4 regions of the Streptomyces sp. CA-294286 genome follow, and region 1 is predicted to be linked to each of the others. Evidence: riboswitches for the same ligand, from Rfam matches in the RefSeq annotation. Region 1 holds a riboswitch; each other region holds the start of a gene.
The links. Region 1 has a riboswitch for cyclic di-AMP ahead of ACQPZG_RS09005 (M23 family metallopeptidase). Riboswitches for the same ligand answer to the same signal wherever they lie in the genome.
Positions count from the first base shown of each region.

Region 1 (4,011 bases):
GCAGCACGACATCGGCCTCCCAGTGGTCCGGGTACGCGTGCTCGGGGTCCCGCTTCACCTGATCCGCATCGTCCGCAGCCATGGCCATGGGGAGCAGCCTACGACTCGCGGGCCTCCGGGGGGCGGGGCAGTCTGGTCCTGGTCCTGGTGCCACGGCATCCGGAACGGGAACTTCCGGCGGGGGCTTCCGGCGAGAACTTCCGACGCAGACTCCCGCCGGGGGCCTCCGCCGGGCAGAGCAGCCCGCACCCCGTGAGAGACTGGTCTAGACAACCAAAGCATGAACACGAAGGGCTACACCATGGTTGAGCGCCGCGTCACCGTCGGTTGGGCCGAGGGCCTGCACGCCCGCCCCGCCTCCATCTTCGTCCGCGCCGTCACGGCCACCGGCGTCCCCGTCACCATCGCCAAGGCGGGCGGCAACCCGGTCAACGCCGCGTCGATGCTGGCGCTGCTGGGCCTGGGCGCGCAGGGCGGCGAGGAGATCGTGCTCGCGTCCGAGGCCGAGGGTGCGGACGCCGCGCTGGACCGTCTCGCGAAGCTGGTCGCCGAGGGCCTGGACGAGCTCCCCGAGACCGTCTGACCCGTACGGGCGAAGTCCCGTGCGGAAAGTCGCGGCCCCCGAATGCGGGGGCCGCGACTTTCCGCGTTCTTCAGGCATTCCCGCGACCCCCGCGCTGCCCCGGCCCACCCGCGGCTTCCGCGTCCCTCCGGCATTCCCGCGGCTTCCGCGTTGCCCCGGCCTTCCGCAGCTCCGCACGGCGGCGCTTGCCGGACCGGGGAGGAAAGCGGGATGCCCCGGCTCGTACGAGCCGGGGCATCCCGGTGAAGCGGTGGAGCTGCGGGCGCGGTCAGACGCTGACCCCGTGGCTGCGCAGGTACGCGACCGGGTCGATGTCCGAGCCGTACTCGGCGGAGGTCCGGGCCTCGAAGTGCAGGTGCGGGCCGGAGGAGTTGCCGGTGGAGCCGGAGAGGCCTATCTGCTGGCCGGGGGTGACGGACTGGCCGACGGAGACGCCGATCGAGGCGAGGTGGCCGTACTGGGTGTACGAGCCGTCGTTCATCTTGATCACGACGTTGTTGCCGTACGCGCCGCCCCAGCCCGCCTCGACGACCGTGCCCGAGCCGACGGCCACGACGGAGCTGCCGGAGGAGGCGTGGAAGTCGACGCCGGAGTGGCTGCCGGAGGACCACATGGCGCCACCGGCCTTGTAGCCGGTGGAGACGTACGAGCCGGCGACCGGCAGGCGGTAGGCGTTGAGGCGCTTGCGCTCGGCCTCGCGGGCGGCACGCGCGCGCTCCTCGCGCTCCTGACGGATCTTGGCCTCCGCCTTGCGCTTGATCTCCGCCTTGCGCGCCTCTTCGGCCTTCCGCTGGGCCTCGGCCTTCTCGTAGGCCTCGCGCTGGGCGGTGGCCTGGGCCTCGACGCGCTCGGCGAGGGTCTCCGTCACGGAGTCCTCCATGACGACGGCGCGGATGCTGCCGGTCTCCTCGGCGGCCAGGTCCTGGTCGGCGGCGAAGGCCTGCGGGGCCAGCGTTCCGATGACGCCGGTCGTGGTGAGGGCAGCGACTCCGGCGATGTTCGCGCTGCGACGCGACAGGGCGGAGGGACGCCGGTGCTTCCCGGCGGCACGGGTGAACGCCATGAAGTGGCTGTTTCCTTTCCTTCCTTCTCGCCTACCGGGTTAGCTGACGGGTTCGGAGCAGGAAGGTCTCCTACGGGCCCCACCGGCCCGCGAAGGGCGATGGCGTCCGATTCACCCCAGGGACTGAATGGGTCCCCGGCTCCCCAGGCTCGCGCCTGACGGGGACTCGGCGATGACTGCCCGGTGCCGCGGTTGCGGCGCAAGCTGACGGACAGCCGGACCGACGCTAAGCGGCACTTCTTTCAATCTCCAAACACAGGGCCGTTTTTGTAACGGAGCCCACACGCCAGACAGGCAACCTCTCCAATAAAACGGACATAAGGGAGGACCCCGGCGACTTGCTCGACGCCGGGGCCCTGCTTGTCATACTTTGCGCTGATTCTGCATCTGACCTTTGATCGGTCAGCCGGTGTTGTACAGAAGGTCGACCCGTGCCGTACGGAAGGTCAGCCGGTGACGACCGTGACCTCGCCGATGTTCAGCGCGCGCACGGGCTCGGCGATCTGCGAGGCGTCGCCGACCAGGACCGTGACCAGCTTGTCCACCGGGAAGGCGTTCACCACGGCGGCGGTCGCCTCCACGGTGCCGGTCTGCGCGAGCTTCGCGTAGAGCTGGGCCTGGAAGTCGTCGGGCAACTGCTGCTCGACCTGATCGGCCAGGGTGCCCGCGACGGCGGAGGCCGTCTCGTACTTGAGCGGGGCGACGCCCACCAGGTTCTGCACCGCCACGTCCCGCTCCGCGTCGGTCAGGCCCTCGGCGGCGAGCGTCCTGAGGACCTTCCAGAGGTCGTCCAGGGCGGGCCCGGTCGACTCGGTGTCCACCGAGCCGCTGATGGCCAGCATGGCCGCGCCCGTGCCGTCCGCCGCGGAACGGAGCACCTGGCCGAAGGCGCGCACCCCGTAGGTGTAACCCTTCTCCTCGCGCAGGACGCGGTCCAGCCGGGAGGTGAGAGTGCCGCCCAGGCAGTACGTGCCGAGCACCTGGGCGGGCCAGAGCCGGTCGTGCCGGTCGGCGCCGACGCGGCCGATGAGCAGCTGCGTCTGTACGGCTCCGGGACGGTCGACGATGACCACGCGGCCGGTGTCGTCGGCCGTGATCGGCGTCATCGGGCGCGGCTCGGCCGTGTTGCCGGTCCACTGCCCCAGGGTGTCGGCCAGGACGGCGTCCAGGTCGGTGCCGTCCAGGTCGCCGACGACGACCGCGGTGGCGGTGGCCGGGCGGACGTGCGCCTCGTAGAAGACGCGCACGGCGGCGGAGTCGATGTTCTTCACCGTCTCCTCGGTGCCCTGGCGCGGGCGCGACATCCGCAGGGTCGCCGGGAACAGTTCCTTGGAGAGCTGCTTGGCGGCCCGCCGGGACGGGTTCGCGGCCTCGTGCGGGATCTCGTCGAGCCGGTTGCGCACGAGGCGCTCGATCTCGCCGTCCGCGAAGGCCGGGGCGCGCAGGGCGTCGGCCAGCAGGCCCAGGGCCTTGGGCAGCCGGGAGACCGGGACTTCCAGGGAGACCCGTACGCCGGGGTGGTCGGCGAACGCGTCGAGGGTGGCGCCGCAGCGCTCCAGCTCGGCGGCGAACTCCTCGGCGGAGTGCTTGTCGGTGCCCTCGGTGAAGGCCCGCGACATGATGGTGGCGACGCCGTCGAGGTTCTTCGGCTCGGCCTCCAGGGGAGCGGCGAGGAAGATCTCGACGGCCACCAGCTGCTGGCCGGGGCGGTGGCAGCGCAGCACGGTCAGCCCGTTGGGCAGGGCGCCGCGCTCGGGGGCCGGGAAGGCCCACGGGGTGGCGGGGCCCGCCTGCGGCTGCGGGTGGAACTGCATTGCGCTGGTCACGGCGGCGGCCTTGCCGGTCGCGTCCGCGTTCTGGCCGGTCGTGGCTGCGGTGTCCGTCACTGGTCCGCCCCTTCCTGCTGGTCTTCCTGCACGTCGGCGTCTGCGGCGGCTGCGAGCGGTTCGTACACCAGGACCGCCCGGTTGTCGGGGCGCAGGCGCGCCTTGGCGACGGCCTGGACCTCCGCGGCGGTGATCTCCAGTACGCGGCCGACGGCGGTCAGCGCGAGCTGCGGGTCGCCGAACAGGACGGCGTAACGGCACAGTTCGTCGGCGCGGCCGGCGACGGTGCCCAGCCGGTCCAGCCACTCGCGCTCCAACTGGGCCTGGGCGCGTTCCATCTCCTCGTCCGTCGGGCCCTCGGCGGCGAACCGCGCGAGCTCCTCGTCGACGGCCGCCTCGATCTGCGGGACCTCGACGCCGCCGGACGTCTTGACGTCCAGCCAGCCGAGCGAGGGCGCGCCGGCCAGGCGCAGCAGCCCGAAGCCGGCCGCCACGGCGGTCTGGTCGCGTCGTACGAGCCGGTTGTGCAGCCGGGAGGA
Region 1 is NZ_CP192005.1:963,859-967,869, forward strand. It holds gene ACQPZG_RS08995 (GNAT family N-acetyltransferase) at 1-88, opposite strand, end outside; gene ACQPZG_RS09000 (HPr family phosphocarrier protein) at 302-583, shown strand; gene ACQPZG_RS09005 (M23 family metallopeptidase) at 852-1,646, opposite strand; cyclic di-AMP (ydaO/yuaA leader) riboswitch at 1,661-1,828, opposite strand; gene ACQPZG_RS09010 (M16 family metallopeptidase) at 2,093-3,460, opposite strand; gene ACQPZG_RS09015 (M16 family metallopeptidase) at 3,529-4,011, opposite strand, start outside.

Region 2 (4,011 bases), 2.1 Mb from region 1:
GGCGAGCGGGAACTCCTGCACCGCCTGTGGGAACGCAAGAGGATCGCGGGCCCGGCCCTGGTGTACGCGGCCCAGGTCACCGGGCGCATACGGATGCTGCCCCCGCCGTACCACCCGGCCTACGCGGCGGCCTACAACCCGTACCGGAACCACTAGGGCCCGCGGACTGCGCCGCGTACCCGCGCGGACGCGAACCGGCAGCCCTGGCGTCGGGGGGTGAGCGCCAGGACTGCCGGAGTTCGGGAAGTCGTATGTGCGAGGGGCGGGTGTCGTCTGTGCGTGGGGCGGTGTCGTCTGTGCGTGGGGCGGTGCCCGATGTGCGAGGGACGGTGTCAGTTGTGCGAGGGGGCGGGTCTCAGACCGTCAGGCCCTTGTCCCGCAGCCATGCCGCCGGGTCGACGCCCGCGCCGCCGGGCGTGCGCACCTCCAGGTGCAGGTGCGCGCCGGACACGTTGCCGGTGGCGCCCACGTTTCCGATGGTCTCCCCGGTGCCCACGGTGCTGCCGGCCGAGACCTTCATCTGGGAGAGGTGGCAGTACCAGATCTCCGTGCCGTCCTTGAGTTCCAGCACGATCCGGTAGCCGTAGGAGCCGGACCAGCCGGCCGACTTGATGGTGCCGCCGTGCACGGCCTTGACCGGGGTGCCCGCCGACGCGGCGAAGTCGAGGCCGGTGTGCTGCCCGGAGGACCACATCGAGCCGGACTGTCCGTAGGTGGCGGTGAGCGTGTACTGGGAGGTGGGCATCGCGTAGCTGCCGGCCAGCTTGGCGAGCCGCTCGGCCTCCGCCTTCGCGGCTGCCTTCGCCTCGGCTTCCGCTTTGGCCTTCGCCTCGGCCTCGGCCTTGTCCCTCTCGGCCTTCTCCGCCTTGGCCTCGGCCTCGTCGCGCTGCTTCTTTGCCTCGGCCGCCGCGTCCTTGACGGCCTGCGCGCGGGCCGCCTCCTGGGCGGCCTCGTCGGCGGTGGAACGCTGCTGCTCGGCCTGCTGGAGGATGCGGGCCCGCAGGCTCTCGCCCGCGCCGACCTGCTCCACCGGGGCCCCGGCGACGGCGTGCACGGCGGTCGTGGTGGGCACCGCGGCGACCACCACGTCCTGCTCGGCCGCTCCGGAGTCCGCCAGCATGGTGCCGACGCCCGGCAGGGACTCGGCGTCCGGCAGGGAGTCCACGAGCGAGTCGAGGGAGTCGGTGAGCACGTCGGGCAGGGATATGGAGACGGCCGGCTTCTCCTGGGCGGTGGCGATGCCGCCCGCACCGACCGCGGCGATCACGCCGACGCCCAGCACGGTGGAACTGCGGGCGAGGGAGCCGCGCTGCTTGGCGACGCGGTGCTTGCCACGTACCGGAGCGATGGAGTCCGCGGTGGGGTTCCACTCCTCGGCCGCCGCGCGCGGTCCGCCCGCGTCGAACTCCACGAAGCCTTCGAAGCCTCCGCTGCGCTGCTGCGGGACCTGGTGGTCCTCGCTCGGGACGCCGTACGCCCCGTACGAGAAAGCGGGGGCTGTGGGGGCTTCGGGGGCAGGCCTGTTGGACGCCACGGAGGCGCGCTCCTTTCCTTCCTTCTCGCCTACCGGGTTAGCTGACGGGTTCGGAGCAGGAAGGTCTCCTACGGGCCAACTTCGGCCCGATTCACCCCAATTGGTGGTTCCCCGGTTTCCTCACGGAATTCGGCGCACGCGCACGGCGCCGTCTCTGACGACGGCTGGGACGACCGCGCTGCGTTATCGAACGTTAATAGACACACAAGTGGATTTCCAAGCCGTTCCTCTTGATCGTTCACACAGAGCCCCCACTCGTGACCAGGACATAGATCCTTATATGCGTACCAACCGGGGCGACACACCGGTCTCTTGACGCCCACTTGGCCACACCGGCCCCGGTGCCCGCAAACTCTCCACAACTGATAGATCATCAATTGTTATGCGATGGGCTGCGCTTCGAGCACCCAGCGTGACGCCCCTCGTAACGTCCCCGCGCGGCACCGGCCGCGCGGGCCGCACAAGCCGCACAGACCGCACAGGCCGCATAGGCCGCACAGGCCGCCGTCAGTGTCCCCGCGGCTCGCCTCAGTAACCCTTCACGATCTCCACGGTTCGCCGCCGCTCCGGCTGCCCCGCCCCCGGCCGCGCCACCGCGAGCAGCGCCATGTCGTCGGTCTGCGTGCCGCCCGTATGCACCCGTACGTCGCTGGTGAGCGCGTCCAGCACGGCCTCGGCCCCGGAGAACAGCGAGCGCCGCAGCCGGGCCGCCGGATCGTAGAAGGCCCCCGCCTCGTCCCGCGCCTCCGACAGACCGTCGGTGTAGAACACCAGCGTCGCGCCGCCGGGAAAGCCGAACTCCCTCGCCCTGTCCGGCCAGTCGCCCAGGTCACCCATCCCCAGCGGCAGCGCGAACTCCTCCGGCTCCAGAACGTCCAGCTCGCCGCTCGGGTACAGCAGCAGCGGCTCGGGGTGCCCGCGGTTCACCAGCCGTACGACGCCCTCGCCGCGCGGGATCTCGGCGAGCACCGCCGTCGTGAACCCCTCCAGCGCGTCCAGCCCGTCCCGCCGCCTGCCCTCCCGGGCGAGCGCCCGCTCCAACCGCTGCGCGACGCCCTCCAGGCAACTCTCCGTCTCCGCCGCCTCCCGGAACGCCCCCACCACCACCGCGACCGCCTCCACGGCCTCAAGTCCCTTGCCCCGTACGTCCCCCACCACCAGACGCACCCCGTACGGCGTGTCCTGCACGGCGAAGAGGTCGCCACCGATGAACGCGTCCGCCTCCGCCGCCTCGTACCGCGCGGCGACCTCCAGGCCGCCGATCCGTTCCGGCGGGATCGGCACGACGGCCCGCTGCGCCGCCTCGGCGATCACCCGTGCCGACGCCAACTGCCGGCCACTGCGGCGCACGACCCGGTTGATCAGGATCGACAGCACGGCCACCGTCACCAGGGTCACCAGCTCGGTCATGCCGATCACCGACGTGAGGGTGTCGTCATGGAGGCGCAGCCCCAGCACCGCGAGCACGCCCGCACAGGCGATCAGACCGGTACCGGCCAGCGAGAAGAACGGCGCGGCGATCAGCGGCGCCGCCGTGAACATCGGGGCGGCCGTGAAGTCGGTCGGCGTCAGCAGGTCGAAGGGGATCGCGCCCGCGATCATCAGGGCGGGCAGCGCCCGTACGAACCGCCTCGTCCTCTTCCCGCCGACGCCGGCGACCACCGACGCCCCGCGCTCCGCCCCCGTACCGTCCCCGCCGCGCCTGTACCCCGCCACCGTCTGCTCCCCTGCCCAGGTCCGCACCGGGTGCGGACGGTACCGCTCCCCGCCCAGGCTGGCCGGAGCCGCGCCGCAGAGCGAATCGGCATCCGCCATGTGGGGGACGCGCACGGCGCGCGCGGGCGCCCCCGCAAGGAACCGCTCGTGCACGCAACCACTCGCTCGGACGCGGGAAAAGCCGGAGGCCCGGGACTCTTTCGAGTTCCGGGCCTCCGGCCTTCACTACTTCTTCAGTAGCGGGGACAGGATTTGAACCTGCGACCTCTGGGTTATGAGCCCAGCGAGCTACCGAGCTGCTCCACCCCGCGTCGGTGAACACAACCCTACGCCATCCTGACCGCACCCTCGACCAGGTGCCCACCGGGAGCCGCCCCGCCGACGGGCGCACCCCGGGGCCGGAGCGCGCCTCCGACTACAGCTTCGAGGCGAGCCTGCGGGTCTCGACGCCGTCCTCGCCGCCCCGCGGGGTGGACCGCCCGCTCCTCGTCGGCCGGTCCTACGGCGCGATGATCGCCGTCCACTGGGCCGCCCGGCACCCGGACCGCACCCGGGGCGCGGTCTCAGGGGACGGCGCACTCCCCCACGAGTGGCTCGACGACGCCGACCGGGAGCAGATCCACACCCAGCACCCCCGCCGCCCTAGCTCCCGTCTTCGACCGCATCACGGTTCCCACCCGCTCCGTGTCGCCTCCGGCGGCAACCTCGGCGGCAACCCGAAGCTCATGGAGAAGATCCGCGCCAACTCGGCGCGGTCGTCG
Region 2 is NZ_CP192005.1:3,062,635-3,066,645, reverse strand. It holds gene ACQPZG_RS18415 (PrsW family intramembrane metalloprotease) at 1-156, shown strand, start outside; gene ACQPZG_RS18410 (M23 family metallopeptidase) at 356-1,534, opposite strand; cyclic di-AMP (ydaO/yuaA leader) riboswitch at 1,546-1,679, opposite strand; gene ACQPZG_RS18405 (PP2C family protein-serine/threonine phosphatase) at 2,063-3,349, opposite strand; tRNA gene ACQPZG_RS18400 (tRNA-Met) at 3,488-3,561, opposite strand; gene ACQPZG_RS18395 (alpha/beta fold hydrolase) at 3,565-4,011, shown strand, end outside.
Region 2: it holds a riboswitch for cyclic di-AMP, as region 1 does, so the genes downstream of both, ACQPZG_RS18410 (M23 family metallopeptidase) here and ACQPZG_RS09005 (M23 family metallopeptidase) in region 1, are expected to answer to the same signal.

Region 3 (4,011 bases), 800 kb from region 1:
TAGGGAAGGGTGACGGTGGGTGAGATATGCCATCGGTCAAGTTTCGTTCAACCCGGAATACGGGCGGACTGTGGCGTACGCACCTCGCCCCCGCACCGGAGTCGGTACGGGGGCGAGGGCGAGCGGGGACGGGGCCGTCCGGGTGGCGTCAGATGGAGACGCCGTTGCTGCGCAGGTAGGCCAGCGGGTCGATGTCGGAGCCGTAACCCGGGCCGGTGCGGATCTCGAAGTGCAGGTGCGGGCCGGTGGAGTTGCCGGTGGAGCCGGAGTAGCCGATCTGCTGGCCGCCGGAGACGCTCTGGCCGGAGCGGACGTTCAGCGCGGAGAGGTGCGCGTACTGCGAGAAGCGGCCGTCGTTGTGCCGGATTACGACCTCGTTGCCGTACGAGCCGCCCCAGCCGGCGGAGACGACGGTGCCCGCGCTGACGGCCTTGACCGAGGTGCCGGAGGACGCCCGGAAGTCGACGCCGGTGTGGTAACCGCTGGACCAGCTGCCGCCGGAGGCGCGGTACGGAGTGGAGACGCCGGAGGGCACGGGCGCGCTGAAGCCGGAGCTGGAGCCGGTGTTCTGCGACGGGCGCTCGGTGCGCCGCTCGCTCTTCGCCGCACGCTGCTCGGTGCGCTCACGGCTCTGCTCGGTGCGCTGCTCGGCGCGCTTCTGGGCCTTCTCGGCCTTGCGCTCGGCGGTGCGCTCGGCCTTGCGCTCGGTGGTGCGTTCAGCCTTGCGCTCGGTGGGGGCGGCCTTCTTCTCCGCCGGGGCCGCGGCGGGGGCGGACGAACCGCCCGGCGCCTTCGCGCCGATCGACAGCTTCATGCCGGGGAGGATCAGCGAGGGGTCCTCGCCGACGACCGACCGGTTGTCGGAGTAGAGCTTCTGCCAGCCGCCGCGCACGTTCTTCTCGGCGGCGATCTTCGACAGGTGGTCGCCGCGCACGACGGAGTACGTACGGGTCGCGTCGGTCTTCGGGGTCGCCGCCTGCTCCGCCGTACGCTGCTGCGGCACTATCGCCGCCGGAGCCTTCTGCGACGTGAGCACGGGGGCCTCGGCCACCGGCGCCGCGGCCTTGTCGGCGGCGTGCGCGCCCGTGGCGCCGATCAGCGGGAGCGCCAGTGCCGCGCTCCCCGTGCCGGCGGCGACGAAGCCGCGGGTGAGGGACGAACTGGACTTCGGGCGGCGGTGCTTACCCTTTGCAGGCATGACGATTTCCTCTCCGGCGCCTACGGGGTGAGCTGTCGGGTTCGGGCTGGAGATGCCCGGCCGCGCTCGTCACGAGCACGACTTAACCCCTAGCCGGTCCGGCGGACTCTCGTCCTCCGGCGCCGGCGTACTACCTGGGTCCCCCGCTCCTGCCACACGAAGAAAGATGGGTGCGGTGCCCGGGTGGTGGCAGGACTCGGCGGTCCACCCGGATTGACGGTGACCGTAGGCGAGTGAAGGCCGCCGGAACAAGCCGTTCCCTTCTTCTCCCCGCCGTCAGCACCTCTTCTTCATGATTCTCACGCCGTTCCCGCTCCGCCCCTTCCACCACTTTCCGTCCCTGGCCTGCCTTTTGACGCCCCGCCACCTCCTGGCACATCACCCTTATGATCCTGCTCACTCGACTCCGGCACAGAATCGCCCATAAACCTCAATTGCTTCCAAAAAACCCAAGAGGCTGCACATCGGTTGCCTGAGGCATCGGTGTTGCGCCCATGTCGTATCTTCGGAACGCGCCCCTCGTCGGCCACGTCGCGCCGGCGAACGACCTTGAGGAGTCGCTCGTGACGCAGCAAGTGCCACAGGTCCCGTCGTCGGCCGAGCCCGACCTGACCGGTGTACGGAACTTCCGCGACGTGGGCGGGCTGCCCACCGCCGACGGACGCACGGTGCGGTACGGACGGCTCTTCCGCAGCGGGCATCTCGCGCACGCCACCGCGGCGGACACGGCCTTCCTCAATTCCCTCGGCCTGCACACCGTCTTCGACTTCCGCAACGACGCGGACCAGAAGCTGGAGGGCCCGGACGTCGAGCTCACGGGCGTGCGCAACGTCAACATCCCGTTGAGCGACCCGGCGGACGGCGCGGAGTTCTGGCGGATGGTGCGCGACGGCGGCATGGACCAGCTGCGGGAGATCCTGGACGACGGCAAGGCCGCGGCCCGCATGACGGAGGCGTACCGCCGCATCATCAAGGACCGCACGGCCGAGCACAGCCGGGTGCTGCACGCCCTGGCCGAGGACAGCGTGCCCGCGCTGATGCACTGCGCGGCGGGCAAGGACCGGGCGGGGTTGTCGGTCGCCGTGACGCTGCTCGCGGTGGGCGTCGAGCGCGAGGCCGTGGAGGCGGACTACGTCAAGTCGAACGACCCGCACCGCCGGTACCGGGTGCAGCGCAGCAGCGACTCCCCCGACGCGATGAACGCCGAGGTGCTGAGACTGCTCGCGCCGCTCTTCGACGCCCGCGTGGAGTACCTCGGCGCGGCGTTCTCCACGATCGAGGAGACCTGGGGCGACACGGAGACGTACCTGACGCAGGGCCTGAAGCTCGCCCCCCGGACGCGCGAGGCGCTGCGCGAGCGCCTCACCGTCTAGGGCCGCAGGGTGCGGGGGCGGCGGGGCGCGGACGCCCGCCCGGTCTTCAGCCCTTGCCGCCGAGAGTGAACAGCAGGTAGATGAAGGCCGCGAAGACGTGTCCCACGGCGACGTACAGGAAGACCCGGAGGACGAGGCCGCGCGGAGCCCTGTCCTCCACGAAGCCGAGGACGCCCGAGGATTTCCCCGCGCCGTCGTTCCAGTCGGCCTTCCTGCCGTCCGGTCCGCCCTCCCGGGCCATCTCGTCGGCGGCCCTGGCGATCGCGGCCATCGCGGCGTTCTGTGCTTCGGTGAGCTCCGCCATCTCATGACTCCTGGGGCAGGCAGAGCCCGGCGACGGTGCTCTGCATCAGCGTGTGGACGAAAAGCAGCTCCGCCCCGCCCGGTGTCACGGACGTGATCCGGTGCGGGGTGAGCGAGTCGAAGTGGGCGCTGTCACCCGCGTCCAGCAGGTGCACGGTGTCGCCGAGCGCCAACCGCAGGCGCCCTTCGAGGACGTACAGCCACTCCTCGCCGGGGTGCACCCGGACGAGGTCCTGCTGCGCCGCATGGGGGACGTGCACGCGCAGTGCCTGCATGGCGCGGCCGGAACCGCCCGCCTGCCGGTAGGTCCAGCCGTCGGCCTCGCGTGCGGCCATGTCACCGGCGCGCAGTACGGCGTCCCGGCCGCCGGCGCTCTCGCCGAGCAGCTCGGAGACGGTCGTACCGTAGATCCGTGCCAACGCGAGCAGCATCGGCAGCGAGGGCTGCCGCAAACCCGTCTCCAGGCGGGACAGGTGCGCCGGCGAGAGCCCGGCGCGCCGGGCGGCGGCCTCCAGGGTCAGACCGCTGCGGCGTCGCAGTTCGCGCAGGTGGGGAGCGACCGCGGGCAGCTCGGCGGAGTCGTCGGTGCTCTCCTCGGGCGGTGGCGTCATGCTCCCAGTGAGCCAGAGCGGTTGCCTCTGGGGCAAGTGCTTTGCCCCAGAGGCAAATGTCCCGGCCGGTTCAGCGGTGGGCGACAGCCTGTTTCACCAGGGTCCTGCCGAAGTCCCACATCAGCCCGCCGCCGCTGTGCGCTTCGTCCATCACGGCGGTGAACGCCGCGACGAACCGGTCGACCTCCTTCTCCCCCACGGTCAGCGGCGGGATCAGTTTGATCACTTCGAGGTGGTCGCCGGACACCTGGGTGAGAATCCGGTGCTTCTGGAGCAGCGGTACGACGACCATCTGCGCGAAGAGCCCCTTGCGGGCGGCCTGGAGCACGGTCCACCGGCTGCGCAGCTTGAGCGACTGCGGGCGGCCGAACTCGATGCCGATCATCAGCCCGCGCCCTCGCACGTCGTGCAGCAGCTCGTACCGGTCGACCAGCTCCGTCAGCCTGGCCTTGAGCAGGTCTCCGACGCGGCGGGCGCGGGCGACGATCTCCTCGTCCTCCATCACCGACAGCACCGCGAGTCCCGC
Region 3 is NZ_CP192005.1:161,774-165,784, forward strand. It holds gene ACQPZG_RS06005 (M23 family metallopeptidase) at 149-1,198, opposite strand; cyclic di-AMP (ydaO/yuaA leader) riboswitch at 1,201-1,386, opposite strand; gene ACQPZG_RS06010 (tyrosine-protein phosphatase) at 1,762-2,571, shown strand; gene ACQPZG_RS06015 (DUF6126 family protein) at 2,618-2,875, opposite strand; gene ACQPZG_RS06020 (helix-turn-helix domain-containing protein) at 2,877-3,485, opposite strand; gene ACQPZG_RS06025 (aspartate aminotransferase family protein) at 3,556-4,011, opposite strand, start outside.
Region 3: it holds a riboswitch for cyclic di-AMP, as region 1 does, so the genes downstream of both, ACQPZG_RS06005 (M23 family metallopeptidase) here and ACQPZG_RS09005 (M23 family metallopeptidase) in region 1, are expected to answer to the same signal.

Region 4 (4,011 bases), 2.7 Mb from region 1:
GCTGCGCAATCCCGACCAGCGCGCCCGTCTCCAGCAGGCCCTGGCCGACGGCGACCCGGACGGTCTCCTCGCCACCGCAGTGGAGGAACTCCTGCGCTACGACGGCCCGGTGGAGCTCGCCACCTGGCGGTACGCCACCGAGGCGCTCACCCTCGGCGGGCAGGACATCGCGGCGGGCGACCCCGTGCTCGTCGTGCTCGCGGCGGCCGACCGGGACCCCGAGAGGTTCCAGGATGCGGACAGTCTCGATCTCGGCCGTCGGGACAACCCGCACCTGGGCTACGGCCACGGCATCCACTACTGCCTCGGTGCGCCGCTCGCACGGCTCGAAGCCAGGACCGCGCTCGCCGCCCTCCTGACCCGCCTTCCTGACCTGCGACTCGCGGGAGATCCTGCTGATTTGCGGTGGCGCGGCGGTCTCATCATGCGCGGACTGCGCACGCTCCCCGTCGAGTTCGGGGACGCCCACAGGTGAAGGCGAAGTGACGGGACCTCAGCAATGTGACCTTTGCGTGATCTGCACTGCATCGACTTGTGACGGGTGTTCGAGTACGGCTACGTTCACGGGCGACTCGGCAGTTACGGACGGAAGCCGAGTCACCGTCAGCTGAAAGGCAACCGCATGCGTTCCGGGAACGGTAAACACCGCCGCCCGCGTCAGGCCCCCGCACTGTTCGTCGCAGCAGGGGTGACCGGGTCCGCCATCGCGATTCCGCTTCTGGGTGCGACGAGCGCCTCGGCGGCCGACGCGAACACCTGGGACCGGGTCGCCGAGTGCGAGAGCGGCGGCATGTGGAGTGCCGACCTGGGCAACGGGCACTACGGCGGGCTCCAGTTCTCGCAGGAGAAGTGGGCGCGGTACGGGGGCCTGGACTACGCCCCGCGCGCCGACCTCGCCAGCCGCGCGCAGCAGATCAAGGTCGCCGAGAAGGTGTTCGCGGCGGAGGGCCGGCAGGCGTGGCCCAGTTGCGCCGTCATATCCGGACTGGCCCCCGGCGGCGGCTCCGGCTCCGGTTCCGGTTCGGAGGGTTCCGGTGGTGTGGACGCCGCCGACCCCGGTACGGATGCCAGTGCGCCGCCCAAGGCTCCCGCGGGCTCCGTGAAGCGCGACGCGCCCGAGGGCGGCACGCAGAGCCCGGACCGCGAGGACCCGTCGGCCTCCGCGGACGCCGTCACCCCCACCGAGCCCACGCCGGGCACCAGCGTCACCCCCAGTACCGGCCCGAGCGCCGACGCCGGGCAGGGCACCCCGGGTGCCGGGACTCCCGCCCCGTCCGGCTCCGCCGACCCCTCTGCCTCCGCCGACCCGGGCCAGGACCCCGGGCAGGGTGCGAGCCGGGGCAAGCACCGCGGCGAGCCCGCCCCCGAGAACACGTCCCCCGAAACGGGCAGTTCGGTCGAACCGGGCATGGACTCGACGGCGGGCGCGAGCCTCGACCCCGCCGTCACGCCCGGCACCGACCCGACCGCCGCCGACCCGTCCGTCACCGACGGCCGCGAGTCCGGCCAACACGCCTCCCGCGGCGAGAAGGCCGAGCGGCCCGGAGGGGTGCCCGCGTCGGACACGCCGTACACGGTCCGCGCCGGCGACAACCTCTCGCACATCGCGGACGAGGCGAAGGTGCCCGGCGGCTGGCCCGCCCTCTACGAGGCGAACCGCTCGGCGGTCGGTGCCGACCCGGACCTCATCCGTCCTGGCCAGAACCTCGTGCTGGGAGACGCGGCGGGCACGGAGCAGGCGGGAGCCGGTCACTGAACGGCCGCGAAACGGACACAAAGCAGGGGTAGTTCAGTGCCTTATGTCCGGTTCTGCGCAAGTGAGACATGAGTCTCTTCGCTCCAACTGGTGTGTCCCGCCGGGGAGCTCCCGGCGCGTCCGCTCTGACCTGCGTAAACAACCGCGTCGGAAGGGCAAGTAGGGGTGAGATGTCCCCGATGTTCGCCTTTGAACATCGGGGACTCCTGTGTTTACGGTCGTCATCGCTCGCCACCGGTGAGCACCGGAGCCCGTCACGCCGAATCCTGCCGGCGGGCACCGGGAGCAGTCGTCGCGTAAGCGCCGTAGGCAGGAGCGGGGGACCCAAGGTAAGTGCCGGGCCCGGACGTTGAGAGACGTGACGGGAACGGCTCGGGGTGAAGCCGCCGAAACGGAACGCAGTTGCAGCACGCAGCGGCGGACCGGACCGGAGGCCGGGCGAACTCACAGCCCGAACCCGACAGCTCACCTCGAAGGCGTCGGTGAGGAGATATCCATGTCGCTTTTCAGCAAGGGCAAGCACCGCCGCCCGTCCAAGGCCACCCGTGTCGTCACCCTCGCCGGTGTCACCGGTGTCGCGGTCGCAGCCCCGCTGATGGGGGCCTCCACGGCCTCCGCCGCCTCCGTCGACACCTGGGACAAGGTCGCCCAGTGCGAGTCCGGCGGCAACTGGTCCATCAACACCGGCAACGGCTACTACGGCGGTCTGCAGTTCTCGCAGTCCTCCTGGGCGGCCGCGGGCGGCACCAAGTACGCCCCGCGCGCCGACCAGGCCTCCAAGGGCCAGCAGATCGCCACCGCCGAGCGGCTGCTCGACATGCAGGGTCCGGGTGCCTGGGCCTGCGCCGGCGCCGGCAATCTGACCAACGACGGTGTCGACCCGGGCGTCAGCACCGGTTCGGGCTTCTCGCAGAAGTCCGCCCCCAAGGCGCAGAAGCGCCAGGAGGCCCCGGCCGCTTCCCGCAGCGAGGCCCGCAAGGCCCCGAAGGCCGTCGAGCGGGTGGCCCCCAAGGCTGCCCCGAAGGCCGCCAAGCAGGCTGCCCCGAAGTCCGTCGCCCCGGTCAAGAAGGGTGACGGCGAGTACGAGGTGAAGGCCGGCGACACGCTCGGCAAGATCGCCCAGGCGCACCACGTCAAGGGCGGCTGGCAGCACCTCCTCGACCTGAATGAGGACGTCGTCACCGACGCCGACCTCATCTTCCCGGGTCAGCAGCTCCACCTGCGCTGACCCCCGTGCGGGGCGGCGGCCCACCCCCGCCGCCCCCGCACGCCGGGCCCCGGCCGGACGCGACGCCCCCCCCGTTCGCGCCCGGCCGGGGTTCTTCCGTTCCCCCGCCCCGTTCCGTACGCGCAGTGCGGGGCGCGCAGTGCGGGCGTACCGGTTCCCCGGGCGGCCGACGGCGGCGACCTTCGGCGCGGTCTTCGTCCCCTCTTGCAGGCATTCGGGCATTTTTCCGTCCCATCAGACAGTCGTACGGCCGAACGACGCCCCAGGTCCGGTTAGGCTCTTGTCGCAAGGCCGAAAGCGACCCTGCACTCAGCTTCCCCAGCGTCACACCCCATGAAGGAGATGCTCGTGCCGTCCATCGACGTCGTCGTAGCCCGGGAAATCCTGGACTCCCGAGGCAATCCCACGGTCGAGGTCGAGGTCGGCCTCGACGACGGCAGCACCGGCCGTGCTGCTGTTCCGTCCGGCGCCTCCACCGGTGCCTTCGAAGCCGTGGAGCTTCGTGACGGGGACCCCAACCGCTACCTCGGCAAGGGCGTCGAGAAGGCCGTCCTGGCCGTCATCGAGCAGATCGGCCCGGAGCTCGTCGGCTACGACGCGACCGAGCAGCGCCTGATCGACCAGGCGATGTTCGACCTCGACGCCACCGAGAACAAGGGCTCGCTGGGCGCCAACGCCATCCTCGGCGTCTCCCTCGCCGTCGCGCACGCCGCCTCCGAGGCCAGCGACCTGCCGCTGTTCCGCTACCTCGGCGGCCCGAACGCGCACCTGCTGCCCGTCCCGATGATGAACATCCTCAACGGTGGGTCGCACGCCGACTCCAACGTCGACATCCAGGAGTTCATGATCGCGCCGATCGGCGCCGAGTCCTTCTCCGAGGCGCTGCGCTGGGGCGCCGAGGTCTACCACACCCTCAAGAAGGTGCTGAAGACCAAGGGCCTGTCCACCGGTCTCGGCGACGAGGGCGGCTTCGCCCCGAACCTGGAGTCCAACCGCGCCGCGCTCGACCTCATCATCGAGGCCATCA
Region 4 is NZ_CP192005.1:3,685,372-3,689,382, forward strand. It holds gene ACQPZG_RS21145 (cytochrome P450 family protein) at 1-475, shown strand, start outside; gene ACQPZG_RS21150 (transglycosylase family protein) at 623-1,756, shown strand; cyclic di-AMP (ydaO/yuaA leader) riboswitch at 2,048-2,250, shown strand; gene ACQPZG_RS21155 (transglycosylase family protein) at 2,253-2,984, shown strand; gene eno (phosphopyruvate hydratase) at 3,327-4,011, shown strand, end outside.
Region 4: it holds a riboswitch for cyclic di-AMP, as region 1 does, so the genes downstream of both, ACQPZG_RS21155 (transglycosylase family protein) here and ACQPZG_RS09005 (M23 family metallopeptidase) in region 1, are expected to answer to the same signal.